Regions from separate parts of the Lysinibacillus sp. FSL L8-0126 genome, predicted to be linked through region 2. Evidence: riboswitches for the same ligand, from Rfam matches in the RefSeq annotation. Region 2 holds a riboswitch; each other region holds the start of a gene.
What was found. Region 2 has a riboswitch for S-adenosylmethionine ahead of MHI34_RS10195 (bifunctional homocysteine S-methyltransferase/methylenetetrahydrofolate reductase). Riboswitches for the same ligand answer to the same signal wherever they lie in the genome.
Positions count from the first base shown of each region.

Region 1: linked by a shared signal. The riboswitch ahead of metK (methionine adenosyltransferase) and the one ahead of MHI34_RS10195 (bifunctional homocysteine S-methyltransferase/methylenetetrahydrofolate reductase) in region 2 are both predicted to bind S-adenosylmethionine.
Region 3: linked by a shared signal. The riboswitch ahead of MHI34_RS12240 (methionine ABC transporter ATP-binding protein) and the one ahead of MHI34_RS10195 (bifunctional homocysteine S-methyltransferase/methylenetetrahydrofolate reductase) in region 2 are both predicted to bind S-adenosylmethionine.

Region 1 covers NZ_CP152028.1:2,636,020-2,646,410, reverse strand. Annotated here, with positions in the region: gene MHI34_RS13095 (TIGR01212 family radical SAM protein) at 1-401, shown strand, start outside; gene MHI34_RS13090 (class I SAM-dependent methyltransferase) at 398-973, shown strand; gene MHI34_RS13085 (alanine/glycine:cation symporter family protein) at 1,038-2,546, opposite strand; gene MHI34_RS13080 (alpha/beta hydrolase) at 2,674-3,480, opposite strand; gene MHI34_RS13075 (gamma carbonic anhydrase family protein) at 3,615-4,127, shown strand; gene metK (methionine adenosyltransferase) at 4,305-5,501, opposite strand; SAM riboswitch class I at 5,759-5,877, opposite strand; gene pckA (phosphoenolpyruvate carboxykinase (ATP)) at 6,267-7,853, shown strand; gene MHI34_RS13060 (alpha/beta hydrolase) at 7,939-8,895, shown strand; gene MHI34_RS13055 (prolyl oligopeptidase family serine peptidase) at 8,993-9,769, opposite strand; gene MHI34_RS13050 (NUDIX domain-containing protein) at 9,753-10,220, opposite strand.
Region 2 covers NZ_CP152028.1:2,086,595-2,096,985, reverse strand. Annotated here, with positions in the region: gene MHI34_RS10210 (fatty acid desaturase) at 1-51, opposite strand, end outside; gene MHI34_RS10205 (N-acetyltransferase family protein) at 162-662, opposite strand; gene metH (methionine synthase) at 768-4,199, opposite strand; gene MHI34_RS10195 (bifunctional homocysteine S-methyltransferase/methylenetetrahydrofolate reductase) at 4,192-6,039, opposite strand; SAM riboswitch class I at 6,131-6,231, opposite strand; gene MHI34_RS10190 (protoporphyrinogen oxidase) at 6,331-7,725, opposite strand; gene MHI34_RS10185 (globin-coupled sensor protein) at 7,958-9,250, opposite strand; gene MHI34_RS10180 (tetratricopeptide repeat protein) at 9,877-10,391, opposite strand, start outside.
Region 3 covers NZ_CP152028.1:2,499,367-2,509,757, reverse strand. Annotated here, with positions in the region: gene MHI34_RS12250 (MetQ/NlpA family ABC transporter substrate-binding protein) at 1-256, opposite strand, end outside; gene MHI34_RS12245 (methionine ABC transporter permease) at 327-995, opposite strand; gene MHI34_RS12240 (methionine ABC transporter ATP-binding protein) at 985-2,013, opposite strand; SAM riboswitch class I at 2,097-2,200, opposite strand; gene MHI34_RS12235 (thioredoxin family protein) at 2,257-2,568, opposite strand; gene MHI34_RS12230 (TOPRIM domain-containing protein) at 2,583-2,924, opposite strand; gene gcvH (glycine cleavage system protein GcvH) at 3,016-3,396, opposite strand; gene MHI34_RS12220 (arsenate reductase family protein) at 3,603-3,959, opposite strand; gene MHI34_RS12215 (acyl-CoA dehydrogenase family protein) at 4,191-5,975, opposite strand; gene MHI34_RS12210 (acetyl-CoA C-acetyltransferase) at 6,102-7,274, opposite strand; gene MHI34_RS12205 (3-hydroxyacyl-CoA dehydrogenase/enoyl-CoA hydratase family protein) at 7,324-9,708, opposite strand; gene MHI34_RS12200 (thioredoxin family protein) at 10,085-10,391, shown strand, end outside.

The sequences.
Region 1 (10,391 bases), 550 kb from region 2:
AGCACGGCATACGTGTTTGCTCACATATCATTAATGGCCTGCCTCTTGAAGACTATGACATGATGATGGAAACTGCTCGAGCAGTAGCACAGCTAGATGTCCAAGGCATAAAAATCCACTTACTACATCTACTAAAAGGGACGCCAATGGTGAAGCAATATGAAAAAGGCATGTTAGAATTTTTAGATCAGGATGTCTATACAAAACTAGTAGCAGATCAATTAGAACTTCTCCCACCTGAAATGGTCATTCATCGTATTACCGGCGATGGACCGATTGATTTAATGATTGGACCAATGTGGAGCGTCAATAAATGGGAAGTATTGAATGGTATTGATGCCGAGCTTGAACGTCGTGGCAGCTGGCAAGGGAAGTTTTATAAGGCTGAGGTTACAAAATGAAACTACAACGTGTTTTACAATATGCACAGCAGCTTTTAAAGGACAGTATAGATGAGGGAGATACGGTCGTCGATGCTACTGCTGGAAACGGTCATGATACATTGTTTCTAGCACAGCTTGTGGGGGATAATGGACAAGTTTATGCCTTTGATATTCAAAAAGAAGCGGTTGATGCAACACTCCTTCGCCTTTTAGATCACGGTTTAGAGCATCGTGCACTGGTCCTTAATAAAGGGCATGAAGACGTAGCACAGTATGTACACAAACCTGTAGCTGCAGCCATTTTCAACCTTGGCTATTTACCTGGCAGCAATCATGACATTATTACAAAGCCCGCTACAACGACACAAGCTATTGAGGATTTACTAAAGCTTTTGAAGGTTGGCGGCCTAATCATTCTTGTTATTTATCATGGTCATCCTGGTGGTAGGGAAGAACGAGATACGGTCATGGACTATGTTAGTAGGCTTCCACAAAAACATGTACATGTCTTAAAATACGAGTTTCTCAATCAACAAAATGATCCACCTTTCGTTATTGCGTTAGAGAAAATGAAAGAATTTCCTATTTAATACATGACATGCAAAAGGCTATCTACTAGTTTAATAGAAACTAGTAGATAGCCTTCGTCATTTACTATTTATTTTTACGTTGCTCATTATAATCAACCCAGAAATCTGCACCCTTAATGCCTAGTTTACGAGGATCAAAGACAGGGTCTTTCCCCTCTTTTTTCTGTTTCTCGTAATCTTTTAATGCTACGATAGCTGGTTTCATAATAATTAAAATAGCAAGAACGTTAATCCAAACCATTAGTCCAAGACCCACATCTCCCATTGCCCAAGCTAGGTCAGACGTACGGACTGTACCATAAAAGGCAGCAACTAAAATGGCAATTTTCGCAATCCAAATGAAAATCTTCTCCGTGCTACCTCTGAATAAATAGGCGACATTCGTTTCAGCAATATAGTAATAGGCCATAATTGTTGTAAAGGCAAAGAAGAATAACGCGATTGCTACGAATGGAGCTCCAAAACCAGGTAATGATGAATCAACTGCATATTGTGTATAAGCAGCACCTGCTTCAATACTTTTCGCAAATGTCATTTGCTCATCGCCTGCTAATCCGCCACTATTGAATTCCCCAATATGGATAAATGGATCTGCTCCTTCAGCGGCCTTTTCATCATGTACATTGTACATACCTGTAAATAAAATCATAAATGCAGTAGCAGAACAAATTAATAATGTATCAATGTACACAGACGCCGCTTGTACTATCCCTTGTTTAGCAGGATGTGATACTTCCGCAGCAGCAGCAGGGTGCGCCCCTGTTCCTTGACCAGCTTCATTGGAATAGATGCCACGCTTCACTCCCCAAGCTATCGCAGAACCAATGATACCACCAAAAATCTCTTGTGCACCAAAGGCACTTGAGAAAATTAAAGCAAAGACTGCAGGTACCTCAGAAATATTCATAGCAATAATGATAATAGCCATAATAATGTATGCTAATGCCATGAACGGTACAATGATTTGGGCAGCATTCGCGATAGATTTAACTCCCCCAATAATAATAGCACCTAACAACACTACAATAATCAGTCCTGTAATCCATGTATCCAGACCAAAAGCGTTTTCAACAGCTCCTGCAATGGCGTTAGACTGCACACCTGGCATTAAAATTAGCATTGCAATCAACGCAGCTACAGCAAAAATAACTGCAAACCATTTTTGACCCATTCCCTTTTCTATGTAAAAGGCTGGTCCACCACGATATTCCGTATCTTTTTCTTCTTTATAGATTTGTGCTAATGTTGACTCTACATATGCGGTAGCCGCACCAATGAAAGCGATTGCCCACATCCAAAAGACAGCACCAGGTCCCCCCATCCCAATTGCAGTTGCAGTACCAGCAATATTACCAGTACCTACACGGCCTGATAATGCAATCGACATTGCTTGGAAAGATGAAATCCCCTTTTCCGATTTCTCCCCTTTAAACATTAAAACAAACATGTCTTTAATGTGTCTAACTTGTAGAAATCTTGTGATGATTGAGAAAAAAAGTCCAATCAATAAAATACCATAAATAAACCACGGACCCCATAAAATGCCATTCAACTTACCAACGATTACCTCCATTATACCCCTCCAATTTGAAAATACCATACTTTAAGTCATTATAGTATTACACTTTTCTGAAAATTACAACATTATATTTAAGTAACAATATTTAAGTAAGTCTTCTAGTAAATGGAAGGGATAAAACCTATTTAATGATATAACCGATTCTTCGAAGAGCATTATTAATAAAATCACGAATATACATAAAAATCTCTTCTCGTTCTACTTCGTGAAATAAATTGTGATAGCAATTTGCCCATTCTTTAAATTGAAACTCTGTAAACTCTTGTTGATGGAGCCAATTTCGAGTTTGTCGTGTTTCCGTAATTTTATCTTTCTCAGCTGTCATAATGAGCATAGGCATATTCGGAAATTCACCTTTTGGAAGCATCACTAAATTTTTCATCATCTGCTGAAGCTCTCGATACCATTTCACTGAAACGACTGACATGAATGGTACCTCATCTTTCATTTCGTCCCTACCTTCAACATTGCGTGTAAGGTTCTCATATGAAATATTGTGAGTCATTTTAACATTTGCAGTCAATGCACTTAGACTCGTTAAAGCATTTGATAATTTACCTGGTAAAAGCTTTAATTGCAGCCACGGTGATGTCAAAATAATCCCTGCACATTCATATTGCTTCTTTTGCATTGTGTGAAGAACTAACGTTGCTCCAAGCCCATGTCCTATTACAAAAGTTGGTAAATTATATGAAAAAGCATTCTCAATCAGATTTCTTGTATATTTATTGTACAATTTGAAGTCCTCATCATGGACACGAGCAAACCTTGCATTCACGCCATGATTAGGTAAATCTCCCATGACTATGTGGAAGCCTTCCAATCTTAATTTCTCTATCAGCCATGCATACCATCGGTGATTTTCATATGCACCATGAACTATAGCAATCACAGCCTTTGCTTGTCCTTCAGCTTCCCATTTCCACATTCACATAGTCCTCCTAAAAAATAATTACACATTGATTATATCGAAATAAATAGCTCATTTTAATTTTATATTTCCATAAAGTTGCGTATTTGATACGATAATACTACATTATAGAAAGAATTGAGGCGATTTTCATGATTTATCCATTTAAAGATAAAATGCCAAAGATCGATCCATCTGTCTTCATTGCTGATTACGCAACTGTTACGGGCGACGTAACAATTGGTGCTGAAACAACCATTTGGTTTAATACGGTCATTCGTGGTGATGTTTCCCCAACCATTATTGGGAAACGTGTCAGTATCCAAGATCTTTGTTGCTTACATCAAAGCCCAAAATTTCCGCTAATTATTGAAGATGAGGTAACAGTTGGACACCAAGTCACTTTACATAGCTGTACAATTCGCAAAAATGCTTTAATTGGTATGGGCTCCATTATATTAGACGGGGCAGAGATTGGAGAGGGTGCATTTATTGGGGCAGGAAGCCTAGTACCTCCTGGTAAAGTCATTCCTCCGAATAGTTTAGCATTAGGTCGTCCGGCAAAAGTAGTCCGTGAATTAAATGCAGAAGATAAAGAGGATATGGAACGTATCGTGCGCGAATATGCAGAAAAAGGACAATATTATAAATCCCTTCAGAAGTAAACAATATACACAAAAATTCAATATTAACGAAAAAAATACCTCGCATTTCCGTGTAACCAAAATGTTCACGGATCGTAGCGAGGGATTTTTTGTAAAACAAAGGGGACAATATTGCCCCTTTCCTTTTTAATACATTAGAATAATTTTCTAATGTCTTCATTACTTTAGCTCAATAGTTTATAGATGTGCCTTTTCTCGTAGAGCATCTGCTTTATCGATTTGTTCCCATGGTACATTTAAATCTGTACGACCAAAATGACCATAAGCTGCCGTTTGTTTATAAATCGGACGACGTAAATCTAGCATTTTAATAATACCTGCTGGACGTAAATCAAATAGCTCACGTACCCACTCTACGATTGCGCTTTCTTTCACTTTACCTGTACCAAATGTGTCAACCGCAATGGAAACTGGTTGAGCCACACCAATCGCATAGGCAAGTTGTACCTCAGCGCGTTCTGCCAAGCCAGCTGCTACAATGTTTTTTGCTACATAACGTGCCGCATAAGCCGCTGAACGGTCTACCTTTGTTGCATCCTTACCAGAGAATGCGCCACCACCGTGACGTGCATAACCACCGTATGTATCAACAATGATTTTACGTCCTGTTAAACCAGCGTCCCCTTTAGGTCCACCGATAACAAAACGGCCAGTCGGGTTAATAAAGTATTTCGTGTTTGCATCTAATAATTCACTTGGCACAACGGGTGCAATAACAAATTCTTTCAGATCAGCTTGAATTTGTTCAAGTGTTGCTTCTTCATCATGTTGTGTTGAAATAACAATTGTATCCACTCGCACAGGTACATTATTGTCATCATATTCAATCGTTACTTGTGTTTTTCCATCAGGACGTAAATACGCTAATTCACCTGATTTACGAACTTCTGTTAATCGGCGTGCTAATTTATGTGCTAAGCTGATTGGCAATGGCATTAGTTCAGGTGTTTCATTACATGCATAACCAAACATTAGACCTTGGTCACCAGCACCAATTGCTTCAATATCAGCATCTGTCATAGAGCCTTCACGAGCCTCTAAAGCTTGGTCAACACCTTGTGCAATATCAGGCGATTGTTCGCCAATAGCTACAAGCACCGCTAGATTTTCAGCATCAAAGCCATATTTACCACGTGTATAGCCAATTTCTGCTACAGTATCACGAACGATACCTTTAATATCAACGTAAGTAGAAGTAGTTATTTCTCCTGCTACTAATACTAATCCTGTTGTGACAGTTGTTTCACACGCTACACGTGCATTTGGATCTTCTGCTAAAATAGCATCTAAAATGGCATCCGAGATTTGATCACAAATCTTATCTGGATGTCCTTCTGTTACACTCTCTGATGTAAACAGTCGACGGTTTGTCATTTGGTTTTCCTCCTATTACTCTTACAAAAAGTAGTTGTGTATGAATACGGTACTCATTACCCATGTCAAGTCCGCTCCTAAGGATTGAACTCTCAAGCCGTTACTGCTGCTTTTAACACGAGGATTTCGAAAGATCTGTCATTATAATAAGGAAAGAACTACATATACTTACCTTTACATTCTTTTTTAGCAATAAAAAAATCCTTTACTCACGTTACTGCACATGAGGAAAGGAATAATGACTTCGTAACCTTTCACTCTTATCGTTCAAGGGATGTTCCCTTGCATCAGGTTGGCACCAACGCATGCTGTGAAATAAAACATGCAGGTTGCCGGGTTTCACAGGGCCTGACCCTCCACCAGCTCGGGATAAGAGTATCCGTTCATTTTCATGTTACTGAAAAGGTTGAACGTTGTCAAATATTTTCTTATGTATTACTGTATAGAAAGGAAGGAACTGATTACACAAAAACTTTTCATACTTGGATGATGATGTAAATAGAAGCAAATTAATCCCTACAACATACCTAGCTACTTGTGGTAACATATGTGTGGCTCAATTTTTGCGCCTAATTACAGTAGGATTGATCGGATTCTACTCGAAAAACATTATTTTTTGTCAGTTTATTGAAAAGTGATAAAAACTCTAAAATAATTTCTTAATTAGTATAGATTATTTAAGCAATTGTGTTATACTATTTTTGAAATTAAGAAAAAATCCCTCTAAATCAAGGGAATACTATAAAAAAGGATGGTATTTAATCGATGAATTCAGTAGAAATTGCAAACGAACTGAAGGAATTATTAAACGGCGGTAACATTAATGTTCAACTTTCAGTACCACAATTAGCAGAAAAAGCTACATCTCGTGGTGAAGCAATGTTAACAGTAGATGGCGCAGTTCGTGCAGAAACTGGCAAATACACTGGTCGTTCACCTAAAGATAAATATACGGTAGAAGAAGAAAGCACAAAAGATCAAATTGACTGGGGTAAAGTCAACCAACCGATTTCTTCTGAAGTGTTCGATAACTTATATGTAAAAGTAATAAAATATTTAAAAGAACGTGACGAGTTATTCGTATTTAAAGGCTTCGCAGGTGCTGACAAAGATTCACAATTAAGCATCCAAGTAATTAATGAATACGCTTGGCACAACCTTTTTGCTCATCAATTATTTATCCGTCCAACTGAAGAAGAATTAGCTTCTCATGTTGCAGACTTCACTGTCATCTCTGCTCCTAACTTTAAAGCAGACCCTGCAGTTGATGGTACTGCTTCTGAAACTTTCATCATAGTATCACTTGAAAAGAAAATGATCTTAATCGGTGGTACTGAATATGCTGGTGAAATGAAAAAATCTATTTTTGGTATCATGAACTACTTATTACCACAGCAAGGTATCCTTTCAATGCACTGTTCAGCAAACGTTGGTGAAGCTGGCGATGTGGCATTATTCTTCGGTCTATCTGGTACTGGTAAAACGACATTATCCGCTGATCCAGATCGTAAGCTAATTGGTGACGATGAACACGGCTGGTCTGATAATGGTGTATTCAACATTGAGGGTGGCTGCTATGCAAAAACAATCAACCTTTCTGCTGAGAAAGAACCAGAAATCTACAATGCAATCCGCTTCGGTTCTGTTTTAGAAAACGTAGCTGTTGATCCAGAAACTCGTATTTGTGACTATGATGATGGTTCATTAACAGAAAATACACGTGTAGCTTATCCAATCCAATACATCGAAAATATTGTTGATCCTTCTGTTGCAGGTCATCCAAAAACAATCATCTTCCTAACAGCTGATGCGTTTGGCGTATTACCTCCAATCAGTAAATTAACAAAAGAGCAAGCAATGTATCACTTCCTAAGCGGTTTCACTTCTAAGCTTGCTGGAACTGAACGCGGTGTAACAGAGCCAGAACCAGTATTCTCTACTTGCTTCGGTTCTCCATTCCTTCCACTTCCAGCAACAGTGTACGCAGAAATGTTAGGTCAAAAAATTGACGAGCATGGTGCACAAGTATTCCTAGTGAACACTGGTTGGACTGGTGGCGAATATGGTACAGGTAGCCGTATGAAGCTGTCTTACACACGCACAATGGTACGTGCAGCAATCGACGGAAAATTAACAAATGTTGAAACGACACAAGATGCTGTCTTCGGTTTACACATTCCAACAGCAGTTGAAGGTGTACCGTCAGAAGTGTTAAATCCTCGTGAAGCATGGGCAGATAAAGCTGCATATGATGCGAAAGCTGCTGAACTTGCAGGCTTATTCAACGAAAACTTCAAGAAATTCTCAAACGTTTCTGATGCCATTACTACACTTGGTGGCCCATTAAAATAACGACTAGACACAAGAATCAAAGGGAACGAATTCATTCGTTCTCTTTTTCTTTACCTTGAAGGTAGCTAGTATTAGGGAGATACATATGACAAAAAAATATAAAATACTATTTTCTATTCTTATAATGTTGTTAGCTTTATTTGTTGGCGCTGGTTTTTTTGCAGGAAATTACTTTTATAATCTGGCATTAAATCCTGACACTGATAAAACAGCAGTGCTAGATGCACCTCATAATGTAATAGCTGTCAATCCTCAGGAAGCTAAAGAGAAAGAAACAACTGAGCAATGGTTTCATAAGCAATATGAAGATGCTTCGCTTCAATCCTATGATTCGCTAAAGCTCCATGCTTACTCTATCCAAAATGATCACCCCACTGACAAATGGGCTATCATCTTTCATGGCTATTCAAGCGAAGGCGCACAAATGACAAAGTATGCTAAACATTTTTATGATATGGGCTATCATGTACTTATTCCAGATGCGAGAGGCCATGGTAAAAGTGAAGGAGATTATATTGGCATGGGCTGGCATGATCGTTTTGATGTTGTTTCATGGGTCAATCACATTGTCAGCTTAAATGAGAGCGCTGAAATTGTTCTTTATGGTGTTTCGATGGGTGGAGCCACTGTCATGATGGCTTCAGGAGAGAATTTACCAACAAACGTTAAAGCAATCATTGAGGATTGTGGCTATTCTTCAGTATGGGATGAATTTTCCTATCAGTTGAAAGCAATCTTTCACTTACCTGCATTTCCAATCATGCATTTCTCTTCTGTAGTGACGAAACTAAAAGCAGGCTATACATTAGGTGAAGCGAGTGCAGTTGAACAAGTGGCAAAATCGAAGACACCCATGTTGTTTATTCATGGAGACAACGATACGTTCGTTCCATCTACCATGTTGAATGAAGTATATGAAGCGGCAAATGTACCAAAGCAAAAGTTGATTGTTGAGGGAGCTGGGCATGGTGGCGCAGAAAGTGTTGCAAGCGCGCTTTACTGGGCTACCATACAACAATTTTTAGAAAGTAACATGAAATAATCATCACCCCTTTATTGCCCCCTACTCCTTAGCATAGCTATCTTGCCTGAAGTGGATAGCTATTCTAAGGAAGGGGGTATTTTTTTTCATCATTTATTTATTGCTGTTTCATCCATTCACAAAGGGCACGGACGGTTTCACGATTTTTTGCTGGTGGGTATTGATGTGCATGGTCTGGATCATACCAGGTTTCGTATGATTTATTCGCATCTTCTAAAAAAAAGGCTAGTTGTCTGGCATGTTCGATATCTACATTTTCATCACGATAGCCATGTATGATTAATACAGGCGCAGTGATCTGCTCTATCTCGAAAAGTGGGGTTCGCGCATCATATGCTTCTGGTACACGATTCGGTGTTCCGCCAATTACACGCTTCATCATTCTGCGCATATCCGTACGTTCCCAATAAGTGGCTGTTGCGTCCGAAACACCTGCCCATGTGACGACCGAGGTAATATCCTTTCTTAAAATGGCTGTCCAAAGAGCCATAATTCCCCCACGAGAAAAACCAAAAACATGTATATTGTCATTACAATATTGCTTGAGAACATCTACGGCATAAACAGCATCATAACGGTCTGCTCCTGCAAACTCATCACGGCCTTCTCCACCACGATTTCCACGATAGTATGGGGCAAAAACGATAAAGCCCTGTGCAGCAAATTGGGCAATACGTGAAGGTCTTACCATCCCAATGCTTTGCATGCCCCCTCTTAAATATAAAAAACCATCATATGTACCTTCTGCCTTTGGCTCTGCTAATAATCCTTTTATACGTAAGCCCTGTGATAGATAGGTTATTTCTGTTAGTCGTATGGCTGGATTCGGTGAGGGATAGGCACGTTTTTCCACAATTTCACCATTGTATGTCACGGTCTTTCAACTCCTCCAGCATTTTCTTCATACCCTCATCCTTCATATGAAAGCTTAAATTAGGATGATGAGCAAATTCTTCATCCGTTAGCCAAAGCATACCCGATGTTTCTAAATCAAATTCAATGTCCTCCTGCGTTAAAAATTGTGCAGTAAAAACAGATTTACAAAACACAATGGCATCATGAACGGCATATTCTGCGAACCATTGGAGATTTTTCACACGGACACCCGTCTCTTCGAAAACTTCCCGAATAGCCGCCTCCTCTAAAGTTTCACCTTGCTCTAATTTGCCCCCTGGCACCTCTACACCACGTCGTTTATGAATAGTACATAGCCATTTATTTTCATGCTTTAACAAAACAAGGACGTGCTTTGGCTCGACTTCAAATTCCCCTCTTGAAAAACTCAAATCTACTTGTAGACCATGTAAATCTGTAAATGTTAGCATATTTTCAACCTCACGTTCTTTCTTGATGACCAATAGAAGCTATACCTATTCTTTGCTCCTATTTTATGGACAGGATCTACTGTTGGTTCCTAGTTTAACGGAATGCTAGATGCAAAATGTTTCCTTTCCTCTAGCTTATCTATGTTAACTATAGTGTAATCCTACAAAGAC
Region 2 (10,391 bases):
TGGCGCTACATCTTGGCGTAACTTTTTTGTTTTTTCTTTAATAGTTGCCATCCTTTACTCCCTCGTTTCTTTTTTTCTTATGACCTCATCATAAAACAAGAGTACAAGTCAGTAACAGACGCAAACATCATAAAAAGGATATGACATTTGTCATATCCTTTTTATGATGTTGGTCCATTCAAATGCAACTGATAGAACACAAGGTCTAGCCATTGTTCAAATTTATAGCCTGCATTTTTAATTGTACCTGCATATTCAAAACCTAATTTTTCATGTACTTTAATGCTAGCAATGTTTTCTCCATCAATGCCAGCAACGAGTGTTTTGACACCCCGCTCCTCTGCAATCGCTATAAGCTTATGCATGAGCTTCGTTGCAATTCCCTTTTGATAATGCTCATTATGCACGTAGACGGAATGCTCCATTGTATATTGATAACCAGGGTAAGGACGGAATTGACTATAAGTAGCAAAGCCAGCAACAATCCCATTTTCCACAAATACAAGCAGTGGATTGCCGAATGCTTGCTGCTCCTTATACCATCGCATTTTTTCATCTAAAGTTTGTATATCATATCGGTAGACAGCCTTACTTGTTAAAATAATATCATTATAGATGTCTAAAACCTCAGGTATATCTTTTTCTTCCATGAATCGAATCATCCTGCTCACTTCCTTAATGAAATTGTCCTCACACTCTTCAATGATTCAATGGAATGGATATAGATAGTCAATTCATTGACTATCTATATCCTCCTATTTTACGCCTTAAACATTGAAGTAGCGAGCATCGGGATGAGCAAAAACAATCGCTGAAACAGATGCTTCAGGCTCCATCATAAAACCTTCTGTAAGGTGAACGCCAATATCCTCAGGCTTTAATAAGCCGAATAGTTTTTCCTGATCCTCCAAGTTAGGGCACGCAGGATAACCGAAAGAAAAACGTTGCCCTTGATATTTAGCTGCAAAACGATCTCTCATTGTAAAATCAGTGGCATCTGGGAAGCCCCATTGGTCACGTATTTCTTGATGCATACGTTCAGCAAAGCCCTCTGCTAATTCTAGTGCAGTCGATTGCAGTGCATGGCTTTCAAGGAATTTGCCAGAATCTTTTAACTGACGAGCTGTTGCCATAACCCCTTGCCCTGCTGTTACCACCATGAGCGCAATATAATCCATTTCTCCACTCTCTACCGTTTTTAAGAAATCGGCAAGACATAAAAATGGTTCTACTTGCTGGCGCGGGAAAGTAAAACGTTCAATTTCTGTTTTACTATCGGCAGGATCATAAACAACGACATCATCCCCATCCGCTTGAGCAGGGAAAAATTGATATAAACCTGAAGGCTTTAATAAATCACTTTTTAAATAATCATCTACTAAATCCTTTAGCTCTGTTGCTCGTGAATCACCGGCATCTAGCAATTGCTGAACCTGCCCTTTCAAGCCTAAATGATGTCCCAGCAATGTACGCATATTGACATATGGATATAAATGCGATACTGCATAGTCTTTCTTCACATGACGACGTAAATCAGCTGGTAAAAATACTGACGCTCCCTTTACAGTACGTACTGGCTTTATTGTTATCTCTTTAGCTGGACGTGCAGCTCTTTTTACATCTGCCTCTAGACGTTTTTGACGAGATTCCTGGATTTCAGCTAAGAAATTCGCACGCGTTTCCTTACCCATTAATAGATTTGCTTGCTCTAATCCCTGCATAGCATCCTTTGAATAAATAACTGGACCGTTGTATTCATCTGCAATTTTTGTTTCTGTAAAGCGTCGAGAAAGTGCAGCTCCACCAACTAAAATCGGTACATCAATGCCAGCCTCTTTGAAATCCTGAGCAGTAATGACCATCTGTTGCGCTGATTTTACCAGTAAGCCTGATAGCCCGATAAAATCTGGTTTTTCCTTGCGAATCGCTTCAATCAATTGTGCTGGTGTTACTTTAATGCCTAAATCGACAACCTTATAGCCATTATTACTTAAAATAATATCAACAAGGTTTTTCCCAATATCGTGCACATCTCCTTTAACGGTAGCCAAAACCATTTTCCCTTTTCCAGCACTCTCTTCATCCTTTTCCATGAATTGCTCTAAATGGGCAACAGCAGCCTTCATCACGCCTGCTGATTGTAAAACCTCCGCTACAATGAGTTGGTTATCATTAAACAATCGACCTACCTCAGCCATACCAGCCATTAAAGGACCATTAATAATATCAAGTGGCGCCTCAAAGATTTCGCGTGCAGCATCTAAATCCTCAATCAGCCCTTCTTTTGTACCTTCTAAAATATAATAAGCTAAACGACCTTCAACCGTTTTTGGTATATCCGCTTCGGTCTTTTCTTTCTTTTTATCACGATAAAAGTCTGTGAATACTGCTAATGTTTCATCATTCGTATTAAACAGTAAGTCATTTGCAAGTTTAATTTCTGCCTCTGGAATGGATGCATAACGCTCTAGTTTCTCTGTATTGACAATGGCATAATCTAAGCCGGCCTGTGTACAATGATAAAGATACACAGCATTCAGTACTTCACGGCCAACTGGTGGTAAGCCAAATGAAATATTACTTACACCCAGTACAGTTAATGTCTGTGGCATCTTTTCTTTAATTAGTCGAATTCCTTCAATTGTTTCTAGAGCCGATCCAATATACTGCTCATCACCAGTCCCTACAGGGAACATCAACGGGTCGAAAATGATATCCTCCGGTGCAAGTCCCCATTTTTCAGTTAATAATTTATAGGAACGTTCGGCAATTTCAAGCTTGCGATGACGATCAACAGCCATTCCTATTTCATCAATGGTTCCAACTACCAATGAGGCTCCATACTTCTTTACGAGTGGCATTACTGCATCAAATCGTTCTTCACCATCTTCTAGATTTATAGAGTTAATGATGGCTTTTCCTTGAGAAAATTTTAATGCTTCCTCAATGACCTTTTCATCTGTCGAGTCGATTACAAGAGGAACCTTAACCTTTTTCACAACCTCCTGCATAAAACCACGCATATCAGCTAATTCATCACGATCAGGGTTGGCTAAACAAATATCAATAACATGTGCACCATTTTTTACTTGCGCACGTGCAATTTCTGCAGCTTCTTCAAACTTCCCATCAATGATTAAATTCTTAAATTTACGAGAGCCTATAACATTCGTTCTTTCACCAATAAATAATGGACGCATAGAATCGTCATACAATAATGGTTCGATTCCTGATACCGCATGACCATGTGTTTTCTCTGGTATTTGGCGTGGTTTTTCATCTTTTAAAACCTCACGGATAGCTGTGATATGAGCTGGAGTCGTCCCACAACATCCACCTACAATATTAAGCCAGCCCTTTTCTGCAAAGCCTTTTAATTTTTGTGATAAAGATTCTGGTGATTCATGATAGCAACCTTCTTCATCCGGCAAGCCTGCATTCGGATAACAGCTAATATAGCCTGTGGAAAGCTCTGCTAATGAACGAATATGATCCGTCATAAACTCTGGTCCAGTCGCACAGTTTAAGCCAACGGATAGTGGTTTAATATGTTCAATAGAAATATAAAAAGCATCAATCGTTTGCCCTGCGAGTGTTGTACCCATCGGTTCAATTGTTCCTGAAATCATGACGGGTAGTTCTTTGCCAGTTGCCGCGAAAGCACGTGCTACACCTAGAGTACCTGCTTTTACGTTTAACATATCCTGACTAGTTTCTAGTAAAAGGACGTCTGCTCCTGCCTCAATTAACGCCTTCGCCTGTACATAAAAGTTTTCCTCTAGCTCATCAAATGTAATACCGCCAGTTACGGATAATGTTTTTGTTGTTGGACCCATTGCGCCAGCAACAAAGCGTGGCCAATCTGATGTTGAAAAGTTATCCACTGCTTGACGAGCAATTTCGACGGCACGTTTATTAATTTCTTCCGCTTTTGCGCCAAGATCATATTCATTTAACACAAGAGGTGTCCCGCCAAAAGTATTCGTACAAATAATATCTGCGCCTGCCTCTAAATATTTATGGTGAATTTCCTTAATTACATCAGGTCTAGTAAGCACAAGATTTTCATTACAGCCATCAAGCTCCTCCCCGCCAAAATCCTCAGCGGATAAGTTTTCGTTTTGTAGCATTGTTCCCATTGCGCCATCAAGAATTAAAATACGTTTCTCTAGTTGCTTTTCAATCAAGTGCTTAGCCATGTATACTTACCCCTTTTTTCTGTTCATCCAATTGCTCAATATATTTCATCAACTCTAATGTCACATCATAACGTAAAAATGGAGTGATAAGGTAAATGCCATTGAAATACTGTGCAGCCACCTCAACTAATTCCTTCGCAATGGCAATCCCCTCAAATGTTGCACGTTCTTTATCTTCACCACAGGCCTTCATTCTTGTTAAGGCATCTTCAGATAATTTTATGCCTGGCACCTCATGATGTAAGAATTCAGCACTTTTATAACTTGTAACGGGCATAATACCAATATAAATAGGTGCTTGCAAATGCTTGGTTGCCTCATAAATTTCCACAATTTTTTCCTTCGTATATACTGGCTGTGAAATAAAGTAGTCTGCTCCATACTCAATTTTCTTCTCTAAGCGTGCCACAGCACGATCTAATACACGGACATTTGGATTAAATGCAGCAGCTACTGAAAAATTTGCTTTTTTACGAAGTGGTTTACCTGAGAAGGAAATGCCTTGATTTAACTGCTTAATTAATTGGATCAGCTCCATTGATGAGACATCATAAACACTTGTGGCACCTGGGAAGTCCCCAACTTTTGTTGGATCACCAGTAACAGCTAACACATCATGAATTCCTAATGCATTTAACCCCATTAAATGTGATTGTAGACCGATTAAATTACGATCTCGGCATGTAATATGTGTTAGAGGACGTACACCATTAGTACTCTTCAACAATGCACCCATAGCAATATTGCTAATACGTGGAGAAGCCAGAGAATTGTCTGCCATCATGACGACATCTGCTCCTGCATCATACAATTGTTTTGCCCCTTCCAAAAAACCATCAATTTCTAGATGTCTAGGTGTATCTAGCTCTACAATGACAGAGCGTTCGCGCTTTACTTTTTCATGAAGAGGTTCATACTTCGTTGGCTCTGCTTCACGAACAATTTGAATCTTCTCCGGTTTGGCATACTTTTCATGAACTGGTGATAACTCTTCTAAATACTTCTTCGCTGCTGCTATATGCTTCGGTGTCGTACCACAACAGCCTCCAATTAAGCGTACCCCTTGATCACGTAATTCCACAGCCGCTCGACCAAAATATTCAGCTTCTGACTCATAAACGACACGACCATCTTCTAAGTCAAGGAGTGAAGCATTCGGATAAGCCGACATAAATGCCTTATCAGGAAGTTCTACACCTTCAAACGCCTGAATGGTATGGTGTGGACCTAAACGACAATTGACACCCACAATATCCGCACCAAGTTTTTCTAGCTCATGCAGGGCGTTATTTAAAGACATACCGTTTTGTAAAACACCAGGTTCGTGCATGGAAACTTGCGCAATAATCGGTAATTTTGTCTTTGTCCGTAGCATCTTTAAGGTAGCTGTTAATTCTTCAAAATCATAATAGGTTTCGAGTAAAAGGCCGTCTGGATTCCCAGCAAGTAAAACACTCGCTTGCTCCTCAATAGTTGCTAAGATTTCATCTAACGTTGCATCACTTTTACGAATACCACGAATACCACCAATTGTCCCTAAGACAAACTGACCTCCATCTGCCGCAGCTCGCTTTGCGATTGTAATCGCTGCTTCATTAAATTGTTGGACACGCGATTCTAATCCATAGCGAGCTAATTTAATGGCATTTGCACCATACGTATTCGTTTGGATGATATCAGCACCAGCTGCAATATATTCTCTATGAATCTTTTCAATTAACTCAGGTTTCTGTACATTCATTTCCTCATGACAATACTCCAAACCATAGCCATAAAGTACTGTGCCTATTGCGCCATCTGCCGTCAATACATGCGTTTTTAACCTTTCAAGCAATCTCATTAAACTAGCCTCTCTTCCTATATCTCTGTATAATAAAAAGCCTTCTTTTATAAAAAAAAGAAGGCTTTAATGACTCATCATTGTTTTTTCCTTCTCATCTTCGACTCAATGGTCTTCTGGATTTAGCACCTGACAAAAAAGTTGGTTGCTGAAGCTTCAATGGGCCAGTCCCTCTGCTTCTCTTGATAAGAATGTAGTATGAATTTTTTAAATAATTAAAAGAATCATATCGTTTACTGACGAATGAGTCAAGACTATTTCACATAACAAAGATATTTTTCACTTAAAAGCTTAGAAATTGGCTAGTTCCTTTGCAAGCTCCTCACCGATTTTCTTCCCATTTTGAATACAAGCACCAATCCCTACCCCAAAGTATGAACAACCTGCGATGGATAGATTAGGATAGTTTTCTTGTAATTCTTGAACTAAACCTTGTAATGCTTCACGGTGAGCTAGATCATATTTTGGCATTTGATCAATCCATTTTGTGACATTAATAACTGTTGGCTGTTCCTCTATTCCTAGGCTCTTGCGCACATCCTCTAAAGCAACCGCTGCTAATTCTTCGTCAGACATGGCATGGAGTTGCTCATATGCTGGATTGATGCTTTTATAAAAGAGTCGCACAAGTAATTTATGATCTCTTGATGTATGCCTCCATTTACGACTTGTCCAAGTTGCAGCATTACATGTAACGTCAGAATTATGTGAGACAATATAGCCCGTTCCATCTGCTGGCAATCTAGAGTCTGGTACATCAAAACCTAAATAGATCGTAATTGCTGAAGCTGTCGTAAATTGGTCAAAATAACTGTTTAATGATTCATCCTGTAGTAGGCCTTGAACAGCCTCATTCGGCAGTGCTAAAACGACATAATCTGTCTCGATGCTTTCACCATTAGCTAAGGCAATTGAATAGTGGTTTTCTTGCTTTTGAACATTGACAGTTGCGACACCCTTGATGATCTCTACATCGGTTAATGTTTGTTCGAGACGATCAATTAGAGAAGATAAACCGTTTTTGAACGATATAAACTTTTTATTGGCTGCTTTAGCAAATTGCTCACGATTCGCATCAAAGCCTTTTATGATACTTCCATACTCGTTCTTATAGTCAATCAAGTACGGTAAAGTAGAGGCAATCGAAAGCTGGTGTAAATCACCTGAATAAACACCTGCAAGAACGGGTGCAATTTGATTTTTTACAAGCTCTTCCCCTAAATAATAAGTTAAAAACTCTCCAATTGAACTTTCCTTTGTGAAGTCTTTGTTTGGTAAAGTCAAATCTTTTAATGCATCTTGTTTACCTTGCTCTGTAATCAATGTGCTTTGCTCCAAGGATGCCAAACTCATTGGTATTCCAAAAGTAGAATCTGCCGGAATGGCATGTAATTCATTATTCGTATAAATATAGGAAATACCTGTTTCGTTGTAAACTAGATTCTCCTCAAAATCAAGCTCCTGTACAAGCTCCATAACACCTTTATGACGAGCTACAATCGAGTCAGCACCTGTTTCCATAATAAAACCTTGCTCATGTGTTGAATATAATTTGCCCCCTAAATATGTATTTTTTTCTACAAGCACTAGACGCACATCTACATTATTTTCCTTCACTTGACGTTGTAAATAATGCATTGTGCATAATCCTGTAATACCGCCACCTAATACAACAACTGTTTTCATAGTAACCGCCCCTATTTTTAGTTCTTCCTACAGTATAAACTTATTTTCATTGAAAATTACGTTAAACCCTTTACAAATTTAGCAAAAATAGAGCTACCTCATCTGTGAGATAGCTCTAGCTTAATCATATGGAATTTCCATTTCAAGGTTTACAAAAAATACACATATTTATAGGTACTATAGTGTTTAATATGTCTAAAAAATACGGAAACATAAACGTTAATTTAGTAGTCTATCCTTTTAGATTTTGGGAAAAGCTCGCTAAGTTTTCTGCTGAATTCGTTACTTCTGTAAATGATGTCCCTAACTCGTTTAATATCCCGACGATTGCTTGTATTTTCGTTGCCATACAGTCGTTTTGATCCTTTGCTTCTGTCATGGCTCCCAATATGCTTGTAAATTGACCTTCAGTTTGTAACATGTTTTCCTCACCTGACGCCACTTCATCTTGAATATTTGCCAGAGAATGCTCTAATTTCTCTGTCCGTTCACTCGTTTTTTTCAATAACAATGCCACCGAAGTAACCGAATCCTTCGTTTGAATAGATAATTTACGCACCTCATCAGCCACTACACTAAAGCCTTTGCCCGCTTCTCCAGCACGCGCCGCTTCAATTGCAGCATTCAATGCCAACAGATTGGTTTGATTAGCAATATTAGTAACCACATTCATGATTGTCTCCATTTCCCTAGACATATCCGATAATTGTTCAATATTTTCTTCTATATCATGAAGTGAATGAATAATATTAAGCATATTTTGTGATTGATTTTTTAAACGTTCACGACCTTCAAGTGCTTGATTTTCAGCCAGTGTTGAGACATCAAGTGATTTTTTAGCCAATTGTTTAATTTCGTCAGATTGCTTGCTTAAGCAGCAAAATGAATTATTTGTTTCCTGAGAAATTGTGGCAAGTGCTTCGGAAGAATCAACAATTTGTCGTTCAATAGCTTCTTTCTCATGCATCATTTTTTCTTTCATTTGTTCTACAGTGTTTTCAAAAGCCTCCAAAACGAGCTGCTGCTCGAAATTACAAATTTTCGATATGGCCCTGATCGTATTAAATTGATCTTGGGGGTGCTCTATATTTTTTTCGACTAAATCAATAAATGATATGGATAAATCTTGGAATGCGCAAATATACCATTGGGTTCTAAGCCCAATATGAACATGTACCTTTGCAATTTTTACTCGTCTTTGGTAATACACCTCATCAATGGTTCCGTTAAACATTTCAATAATATGCTGCCGTAGTGTTACTTTAAGTCTGTCTACAGAACTATGATGACTAATAATATCTACCAAATGATGCTCTGTTCCTATCATGTTGTAAAAACGGTTTACGATGTGATCTACATTGTCCATAACATATGGCTGGAAAGCTTTTAAATATTGTAAGTCTTGCTTCGTTAGATTCAGCATTTCAATTTGTTTCACCATTGATTGGCGAGTAGACAAATCCATTTTTACTGTATATTGCTGTAAATCCAATACCTTCGTCTTTCTCTGTTTTTGAAAAATCACACATCTTCCCTCTTTCATTCCGTTTACTTTCAGCAGGCTGAGAAACACCAAATCCCTTTTTTAACATATTGATTGATACAAGAAAAAATACCCCGATAAAAACAGATTAGCTATTATGCTATGGGCTAATACTCTTTCTGTCTGGCACACTTCCTCCAAAAGCATGTCGAGTACCTCTTTGTACAATCACATAAAAAATATTCCCGCTCAGCAAGCAGACCTAGTCAGTACATGACTAACAGTAGACTTATTTACGTATGCTTTATTTCAAAATCACTCATTTACATTAATCATTTTATAAATTGCTGTCAATCTTATCGATTCCGTTTTTTTACATATACCACACCAAAAGTCCCTATCTTAAAATTAATGGTAATGCATAAGAAAAAAGCTACCACAATATTATTTGGTAGCTTTTTTACCCGTTTTCTTGTTTATTATGCCTATTTTTTTTATTTTTCTTATCCTTTTTTATTAATCTTCTTTAAATATCACTATATCAATATTTTTTACCCTCTCCACGAGAGCATCCATATACCTAAAAATACAACCCATTTTAAATCAAAAGTTTTATAAATGCATGACAAATAAATAATTCAAATAAACTATATTTTTTCACACAAAATTTACAATCCTTTAAGTTCCTGTAATATTTTAGAAGCTTCTGCAACACCAGCATCCGCTGCGAGGCCATACCACTTGATGGCTTCTTTCAGGTTTCTAGCAATTCCTTCACCTTTATTGTAAATATGCCCTAGTTGTAGCTTAGCATCCGCATCTCCTTGAATTGCAGCCTGTTTAAACCAATGAATACCTTTTTCGATATTGCGTATACCAGTTAGTCCATTACTCCATATATAGCCCAAATCATAAAAGGCATCTACATGATATTGTTCAGCAGCTCTTTCATACCAAAAGAGGCCACGGTTTACCTCCTTTGTTTGACCCAAGCGTCCCTCTAAATATATTCCACCAAGCCGATATTGCGCTTCGACATAACCTAGCTCTGCTGATTTTTTGTAGGCATTGAAGGCTGCTTCTACATCTGCTTCGACACCCAGTCCCTGCTCGTATATAATTCCTAACGTAAACATCGCCTCTGCCACATTTTTTTTAGCAGCATAGTCGAACCATTGTTTTG
Region 3 (10,391 bases), 410 kb from region 2:
CTAGATCTTGGTTTGGAAGAACATAATCTGTATAAGTTTCAATTTCAAGGTCGATGCCTTCTTTAGCTAAAATTGGTTTTGCTTTATCTAGGATGACTGCGTGTGGTGTATTAGAAGCACCTACTTTTAATGTTACATTGTCTTTACTATCTGTTTGATCAGATGCTGAATTGGCATCTTCCTTTTTATCTGTACCACAAGCTGCTAATGCTAGTACAAGTATAGATAAAAATAATCCTGCTAATAACTTTTTCATTTATGACACTCCCTTTTATTTGTTTCAAATATGTTAGCGGTTAGAACCGGAATAACCTCTTTTAGTCTTACTAACGTTTATCGATCTTCACCGTTATGAGATCACCAATCCATTGAATGATAAATACAACTACTAAGATCAGAATAGTTGCCATTAATGTTACATCTTGGCGGTTTCGTTGGAAGCCGTCTAGGAAAGCTAAGTTACCAAGACCACCTGCACCGATAATCCCTGCCATTGCAGTATAACCAACGAGGGCAACAGCCGTTACAGTAATCCCTGAAATTAGTGCTGGTAAAGATTCAGGGATCAGTACTTTCCAAATAATTGTGGATGTTTTTGCCCCCATTGAACGGGCTGCTTCAATGACACCTTTATCTATTTCACGTAACGCAATCAATACCATACGAGCGTAGAACGGGGCTGCACCAATAATTAGAGCAGGTAATGCCGCATTTGCTCCCCGAATCGTACCAAGTAAGAATTTCGTAAATGGAATTAATAAAATAATTAACACGATAAATGGGATGGAGCGGAAAATATTAACGATTGAACCCGTTAAAAAGTTAACCATTTTATTAGCCCATAGCTGATTAGGGCTTGTTAAAAATAGAACGATCCCAATGACTAACCCAAGAATAAATGTGACAACTGTAGAAATTGCCGTCATGTACAATGTTTCATACATAGCTTGCCACATATTTTCCCAGTCTACGTTTGGAAAAAGATTAGTTAGCATTTGCGATCACCTCCGTTTGTACTTCGACTGTATTTAAATAACGAAGGGCTTCAGCCACATTTGTTTTCGAGCCATCAATTTGCACAATCAGTGTACCGTATGCACCGTTTTTCGTTTGCGAAATATTACCATGAACAATGCTTACTTCTACATCAAATTGTTTCACAAGATGTGAGATAACCGGCTGCTCGGTCTTTTCACCAACAAAAATCAGTTTGACAAGTTGTCCAGTTGGATAATTTGTTTTGATTTGTGCCACCGTATCCTGTGTTTCCTTTGTATCCGTAATCTGAGATACGAATTTTTTAGTAATAGCCGCTTGTGGTGCTTGGAAAACTTGCAATACCTCACCACGTTCCACTATTTCGCCTGCCTCCATGACCGCTACACGATGACAAATTTTGCGGATGACATGCATTTCATGGGTAATCAAAACGATTGTTAAGCCTAAACGTTCATTGATATCAACGAGTAAATCAAGAATGGCATCCGTCGTTTCAGGATCGAGTGCGGAAGTCGCCTCATCACATAGTAAAACCTCTGGATTATTCGCTAATGCACGGGCAATCCCTACACGCTGCTTTTGTCCACCAGAAAGCTGGGATGGATATGCCCTGTCACGTCCCTCTAGACCAACAAGTGCAATTAATTCCTTTACTCGTGCTTCACGTTGAGCCTTTGAAACACCTGCTATTTCTAGAGGAAATGCAATATTTTCGGCAACTGTTCTAGACCAAAGTAAATTGAAATGTTGGAAAATCATACTTACCTTTTGTCTAGCTGCTCTAAGCTTTTGCCCTTTAATCGATGAAAATTCTTGACTGTTCACCGTTACTGTTCCTGTTGTCGGTTTCTCTAAACCGTTTAATAAACGAATCATGGTACTCTTACCAGCGCCACTATAGCCGATAATGCCAAAAATTTCACCTTTATTGATGGTAAGGTTGACGTCTTTGACTGCCGTTAATTCGCCATTTGCTGTTTTGTACTTCTTCGTAATATTTTGAAGCTGGATCATAGCGAATACTCCTTTTCTCATATAGAAAACCCCTTCACTCACAGACAAGTAGAAGGGGTCACGTATAATAACGTTAAACCGTTCTCTCATCTTTCAAAGAAAAATCTTTGAGTGATTTGGCACCTTTTCACTTTGTGATGGTTGCCGGGCTTCATAGGGCACTTCCCTCCGCCACTCTTTATAAGAGTTCGATATATTTAATGTTTTAGTAATATATTTGATACTTTACCACGCTAGTAAAGTTCAGTCAATTGATTTTTTTAACAATTCGTATAAAAATGGTACGGATTGAAAAGCATAAATCTTATCTGTCACTTTTCCGCCATCACTAACAAGTAAACACGGAACACTTTCAATTTGATGCTCAACAGCAACATGCTCTAAAAAATTTATATTCGCTTTACCTATTGGTAGCTGTGGCAGTAATTGTTCAATAATGGCCATCATTTTAGATGCCACTGCACACGTTCCACACATCGGTGTATATAAATAAAATGCAGCTTTCTGTCCCGACTGTTTAGCCGTTTCCCACTGCTCTTTTGACCATTCTTCCATTTCCTCACGCAACCTTACAAAATATATTCATTATGGATTGAAAAATGTGCACGCAGTAATATCATCGCTAACACTTTTCTTGGTGTCGTCTCTACTTCCTTATAGGTTGGCATTGTACGTAAATGCTCTGCCTCTGGATAATGTCTGTCCATTAATGCACGCAGCTTATCGCCTGAAGTATCTGCATCAAAAAAAGTAAATAGCTCACAGCTCTCATAGGGATCGAGCAGCTCTTCTAATTGATGCACACCAATTGTACCATTCGTACATAGTATTGTAACATTCTCATTTAAAATTGGCTCAATTTGTAGCTTATCTGAGCGTCCTTCTACTATTAAGCATTTTCCCTCGAACATTACGCCACCTCCATTTAGACATACCCACTTATAAGTCATTATATAACAAAAAACGCCGGTAGTTTCCGACGTTTTTCGATTATAGCTTGTCTTATTCAGCGATCATTTCTTCGTATTGCTCTGCTGTCATTAGTTTTTCAACTTCTGATGCATCAGCAGGCTCCACAACGATCATCCATGCTTTTTCATATGGTGATTCATTAACGAATTCTGGGCTATCTTCTAAATCTGCATTTACTTCAACTACAGTACCTGAGATTGGTGCATACAATTCAGAAACAGTTTTAACTGATTCTACGCTACCGAATGGATCATCTGTTTTGATTTCGTCGCCAACTTGTGGAAGCTCAACGAAAACGATATCTCCTAATTCAGATTGTGCGAAGTGAGTAATACCAATACGTACTTTTCCATCTTCTGTTTTTACCCATTCATGTTCTTCAGAATAACGTAAGTCTTTAGGTGTGCTCATGCAAAAAACCCCTCCATAAATATGTAATATATTCACTTTCAGTGTGCCATACTTCTCCTATAAAAACAAGATTCAATTACGTGCCAGCTTAATTGCAGTCCACAATTTTTTCAAGTTACTTGAAATACATCTCTGTTAAAAATTTGTGACATCTGCCGGTGACTTTATCTCGGTTAGAAGAGTCGTTCGATCCTGTTTAAATACGGCTATTTCCAAGTTTGCTCAAAATCTGATTCTTTAAACCCTAGCGTTACTTTTTGGCCATCCGTTACGATTGGACGTTTGATTAACATCCCATCAGAAGCAAGTAGCTCCAGCTGCTCATCTTCAGTCATTTCCGCTAGCTTGTCCTTTAAACCAAGCTCACGATATTTCATACCCGATGTATTAAAAAATTTCTTCAAAGGCAGTCCACTGGCATGCCAAATGGCTGTTATTTCATCCTTTGTTGGCGATTGCTCTACAATGTGTACCTCTTCATAGGAAACCTCATGATCATTTAACCACTTTTGTGCTTTTTTACATGTCGTACATTTCGGATAATGGATAAATTGAATCGTCATTAAAATGCTCCTCTACTGTCTTTTTCTGTAGTATACCATCATAATTGTTTCGAATGGTGGAACTTCTCTCATTTTCGTAAGCCTAACCATCCGTTTTGCTGTTCTATTCATCACTTTCTCTATTTTATACGTCAATCTAGCTGTTCTATCCGTCAGTTTCAAGCTTCTATCCATCTCTCATAAAAAAACCTAGCTATCCTCTTACAGATAGCTAAGTGAAAGTGTATGCTATTAAACAATATATTTTTCAGCTTCGATTAGTTTAACAGAAGCTTCACGTTTCTTCGCAATTAAGTTATAAGGATTATTGCGTGTTAATTTACGAAGTGCAGATAATGTCATACGTGCTGCATCGCCATCTGCTGAAGCAAGAATTGTGTCTTTTGCTTCCTTTTCGATTTCTGTGAATGCTTCTTGGCAGAAGATTTGCGTGTATAGCAATTTCTGCTGTGCTTTTTCAGCGCCATCACGAGCAATTGCCTTTTCTGTACGTAAGACAGCTGACTCCATTGCAAATAATTGATTAGCGATATTGGCAATATTCACTAATACCTCTTGCTCCTGATCAAGCTTCGCACCAAAGCGTTGTGCTGCTAAGCCTGCAGCTAATACAGCAATCTTCTTAGCATTTTTCACTAAATATTTTTCTTGTGCTAGTGGCTCTGTACCGATGTCTTCTGGCATTAACATTAGCAGCTCTTGCTGTAAATTTTGAGCAACTTGTAATAAAGGAAGCTCGCCTTTTAGCGCCTTTTTCATAAATGTGCCAGGGACAATCATGCGGTTAATTTCATTTGTACCTTCAAAAATTCGATTAATACGAGAATCACGGTAAATACGCTCTACCTCATATTCAGCCATAAAGCCATAACCGCCATGTAATTGTACGGCTTCATCTGCAATATAATCTAATGTTTCCGACCCAAATACTTTCGCAATAGAGCATTCAATTGCATACTCAGCAATAGCACCTGCAATTACTTTTCCTTGCTTTTGCTCTTCAAGGCTTAACTGGCTTAAACGATCCTCAAATAGACCAACAGTACGATAGTTTAATGATTCGGACGCGTACAATTGAGAAGCCATTGTTGACAATTTCTCTTTTGTTAGATTGAAATCAGAAAGCTTTGTTTTAAATTGCTGACGTTGGTTTGTATACTGGATAGCTAACTCCAATGCACGTTTAGAGCCACCAATTGTGCCCACACCAAGCTTATAACGACCAATATTTAAAATATTGAAGGCAATGACATGCCCACGACCAATTTCACCTAATAGATTTTCTACAGGTACTTCCGCATCTTCTAATACTAATGTACGAGTTGACGATGATTTAATCCCCATTTTCTTCTCTTCTGGGCCTACTGAAACGCCATTGTAGGCACGTTCTACGATAAAGGCAGAGAATTTATCACCATCAATTTTTGCATAAACAACAAATACGTCAGCAAAGCCTGCATTTGTAATCCATTGCTTCTCACCATTTAAAATATAATGTGTGCCTGCCTCATTTAATTTTGCAGTCGTTTTTGCCCCTAGAGCATCTGAACCTGAACCTGGCTCTGTTAATGCATATGCTGCGATTAATTCACCTGAAGCAAGCTTAGGTAAATATTTTTTCTTTTGATCTTCATTACCAAATAGAACGATTGGTAGTGAACCAATCCCAACATGTGCACCATGTGTGATGGAAAAACCACCTGCAACAGACATTTTCTCAGCAATTAAAGCTGAAGAAACTTTGTCTAGTCCAAGCCCTTCATATTCTTCTGGCACATCTGCTCCAAGCAAACCTAATTCGCCTGCACTTTTTAGGAGACGCACTGAATGCTCAAATTCATGGTGCTCTAAATTTTCAACTACTGGTAAAACTTCATTTGCTACATATTCCTCTGTTGTTTTAGCAATCATCTTATGCTCGTCAGTGAAATCTTCTGGTGTAAATACACGATTTAATTCCACATCTTCAATTAGAAATCCGCCGCCTTTAATGAAATCAGTTGTTTTTTCAGTCATGATAAATTCCTCCCAATATATCTATTTTGATTGTTTAATCCCCAAATGAACATGTATAGAAAAGCTTGATGTGAACATGTTCGGAGGCAACCGTAAACCGTACACCTCAAGCTGATCTAGAAAATTTTATAAAATTTCAAATACACCAGCAGCACCCATGCCGCCGCCAATACACATTGTCACCACGCCATATTTCTTCCCTTGACGCTTCAATTCATGAATAAGCTTTAACGTTAAAATAGCTCCTGTAGCACCTAGAGGGTGACCTAATGCAATTGCTCCACCATTGACATTGACTTTTTCTTGGTCGATGCCTAAATGACGTACTACCTGTAATGATTGAGAAGCAAATGCTTCATTGATTTCCCATAAATCAATGTCATCTATGGATAAACCTGCAATTTCTAACGCTTTAGGTACTGCCACAATCGGACCAATTCCCATTACTTCAGGAGGCACACCACCAACTGCAAAGCCTAGGAATTTTGCCATTGGTGTCAGTCCTTGCTGTTCGGCCTCCTCACGATCCATCACTAGTACAGTTGCTGCACCATCAGAAGTTTGAGAGGCATTACCAGCCGTTACACTGCCCTTTACATGGAAAGCTGGACGCAATTTTGCTAAGCCTTCAACTGATGTACCTGGTCGTACACCTTCATCCATACTAAATGTAAATTTTTTTACTTGTGGTTTATTGTGGTCGTCTACGTAATGCTGTTCCACTTCGATTGGTACAATTTCATCATTGAACTTGCCTTCTTTAATCGCCTTTTCAGCAAGAACATGCGAGCGAACTGCAAAAGCATCTTGATCTTCACGACTAACATTGTACTGGCGAGCCACTTCCTCAGCCGTATGCCCCATACCCATATAATATTGCGGAGCCGTTTCAGCTAATGTCGGATTTAAGCGTGGTGTATTCCCCACCATCGGCACCATACTCATAGACTCGACACCGCCAGCTAGAATCACCTTTGAATGACCTAGCATAATTCGTTCTGCTGCATACGCAATTGCCTGTAAACCTGATGAACAAAATCTATTAATCGTTAGCGCAGGAGTTGTATCTGGTAATCCTGCTAGTGCCCCAATACTACGTGCTACATTCATCCCTTGCTCTGCTTCAGGCATCGCACAGCCTAAAATTAAATCATCAATCGGTCCTTCATAGCCCGCTCTTTTCAATGTTTCTTTGACTACAACAGCACCAAAATCATCTGGTCTTACTGTTGCTAAAGAACCTTTTTTTGCTTTTCCAATTGGAGTTCGTGCTCCTGCTACAATAACGGCTTCACGCATCGTATTAATCCCCCTTTGTTTCATGTGCAAGATTGATCTATTTTGTCAATTAGTTACGAAGTGGTTTACCTTTTAACAGCATGTGTTGCATTCTTTGCTGAGAAAGTGGATCAGCAACAAGGCTAAGGAAAGCCTCACGCTCTAAGTTCAATAGATACTGTTCGTCAACTAATGTACCGTACGGAACCTTACCACCCGCAATGACATAAGCTAATTTTTTAGCAATTTTTAAATCATGTTCGCTAATAAAACCTGACTCAAACATGCCTTGCGCACCGATGAGTAATGTTCCGTAGCCTGATGCACCGACCACTGGCACTTTTGTTGGTACAGGTGGTTGATAGCCCGCTTCGTAAAGCGCTAATGCAGCTTGCTTCGCATCATATAATTGATGGTCTGGGTTAACAGAAATACCATCTGCAAAGTTTAAGAAGTTATTTTCACGTGCTTCCTCACCAGAAGTTGAAACCTTCGCCATTGCAATTGTTTCAAATACTTTATTAGCAATATGTTGATAGTCTACATCTACGCCGTTCGGTAAGCCCTTTAGGAATTTTTGATAAAGCGCTTTATTACCACCACCGCCTGGAATTAAACCAACGCCAACTTCCACTAAGCCCATATACGTTTCCATCGTTGCTTGAATATGTGCAGCTGGTAAGCAAACCTCTGCTCCTCCACCCAATGTCATGGCAAAAGGTGCTGCCACAACAGGCTTACGTGAATATTTGATTTTTTGCATAGCATCTTGGAATGCCTTAATCACGAAATCTAGCTCAAAAATATTATCATCCTGTGCTTCTACTAAAATCATCCCTAGATTTGCACCTACACAGAAGTTTTTCCCTTGATTGCCGATTACTAAGCCCTTATAGTTAGCCTCTACTTCATCAACCGCAAAGTTAATCATTTGGATAATATCTAAACCGATTGCGTTCGATTGTGAATGGAACTCAAGCAGTGCAACTCCATCACCTAAATCTATTAAACTAGCACCTGTGTTTGATTTAATAACACCATGCTTTTTCTTATAGCGTTTTAAGTTAATCTCTTTTTCATTGACTGGAACTTTCACATATTGCGAACCATCATAGTAAGCTACATCGCCATCTAATTCAGAATAAAATGTCTCAAAGCCATTCGCTAACATCTCTTTGACAAATGCAGGGACTTCTCGACCTTCAGCCTCCATTTTTGCTACAGATTCTTGTACACCAATAGCATCCCAAATTTCAAATGGTCCTTGTTGCCAGCCGAAGCCCCATTTCATAGCATTATCAATGGCTACAACATCATCTGCAATTTCACCGTGTAGCTGTGCTGAGTAAATTAATGTTGGAGCAAAGATCCCCCACAATAACTCACCTGTACGATCCTTTGCATAGGTTAATGCCTTCACTTTATTAGCTAACCCACGTGTTTGTTTCGCCATTTCAATAGAAGCTGTTTTTAACTTTTTCGCTGGACTATACGATAATGTTGTTGGATCAATCTCAAGTATCTCTTTTCCTTGTTTTAAGAAGAAACCTTGACCCGATTTTGCACCTAACCAGCCGTTTTCAACCATTTTTTGTAAAAACTCAGGTACTGCAAATACTTGCTGTTCCTCACCTATTGTTTGGTCGTAAACATTTTTTGCTACATGAATAAATGTATCTAAACCAACAACGTCTAGTGTACGGAAAGTTGCAGATTTTGGACGACCAATAAGTGGACCTGTTACAGAGTCTACTTCACCAACTGAATAACCACCTTTTAACATTTCCTGTAATGTGATCAGTAAACCATATGTTCCAATGCGGTTTGCAATAAAGTTTGGTGTGTCCTTCGCCAGTACAACACCTTTACCAAGCACATCTTCCCCAAATGTTTTCATGAAACTAACTACTTCAGGAGCAGTTGTATTAGCAGGAATCACCTCTAGTAATTTTAAATAGCGAGGTGGGTTGAAAAAGTGTGTGCCAAGGAAATGCTTTTTAAAATCATCTGAACGTCCCTCTGCCATAGCATCAATACTAATACCAGATGTGTTTGAACTAATGATTGTTCCCGGTGTACGAACAGCATCAATTTTTTCATAGAGACTTTGTTTAATTGGTAAATTTTCCACAACAACTTCGATAATCCAATCTACATCTTTTAGTTTCCCTAGATCATCTTCAAAGTTGCCAACCGTTAGTAGTGATAAATTTTTCTTAGAAGTAAGTGGTGCTGGCTTTTGCTTTAATAACTTTTGCAAAGCTCCGTTTACAATACGATTTCTTACAGCTGGATGCGCTAAAGAAAGACCCTTTGCTTCTTCCTCTTGCGTCAGTTCCTTCGGTGCGATATCCAATAGTAATGTTGGTATACCGATGTTTGCTAAATGTGCTGCAATTCCAGAGCCCATCACCCCAGAACCTAGAACAGCTGCTTTTTTAATGTTGTAAGTCACAAGCAATTCCCCCTTATTCTCCCATTGAATGAATAGCCATTCATTTTTTGGCCAAAAAAATATCAAGTGTACCTTAGTGGATTTTTGTCTTGTTGTTGGATGAGAATCACTCCATTCAACCAAGCACTACTAAGGTTTATCTCCGTTCTCATTACAACTCTTAATGAATGAAGATAAAACTACTTTTCTGTTTTTAGTGTAGATTATTTTGTCTAATTTAGCAATCTTTTTTCAAGAATTATTTTTGCAATATACATCTTTTTTTGTTCTTTACGAGCTAAAAGCAGACAATATGTAGCGCTCAAAACAGCCAAACAGAAAACTTTCAGGTTGAGAGAAAAATGTGTAGAATGAAAAGCAAGGAGAGTGAATACTGATGAAAACAATTACTACTGCAGAACAATTTAATGAACTAATCGCTGGTGACCAAAAAGTGCTAGTGAAATTTTACGCTGGCTGGTGCCCAGATTGCACACGCATGAATATGTTCATCGATCCAATCATTGAAGAGTACAACCAATATGATTGGTATGAGCTAAATCGTGATGAGCTTCCAGAAATCGCTGACAAATATGATGTTATGGGAATCCCAAGCTTATTGATTTTCCAAAACGGTGAAAAACTTGCACACTTACACAGTGCCAATGCCAAAACACCTCAGCAAGTAACAGAATTTTTAGCTG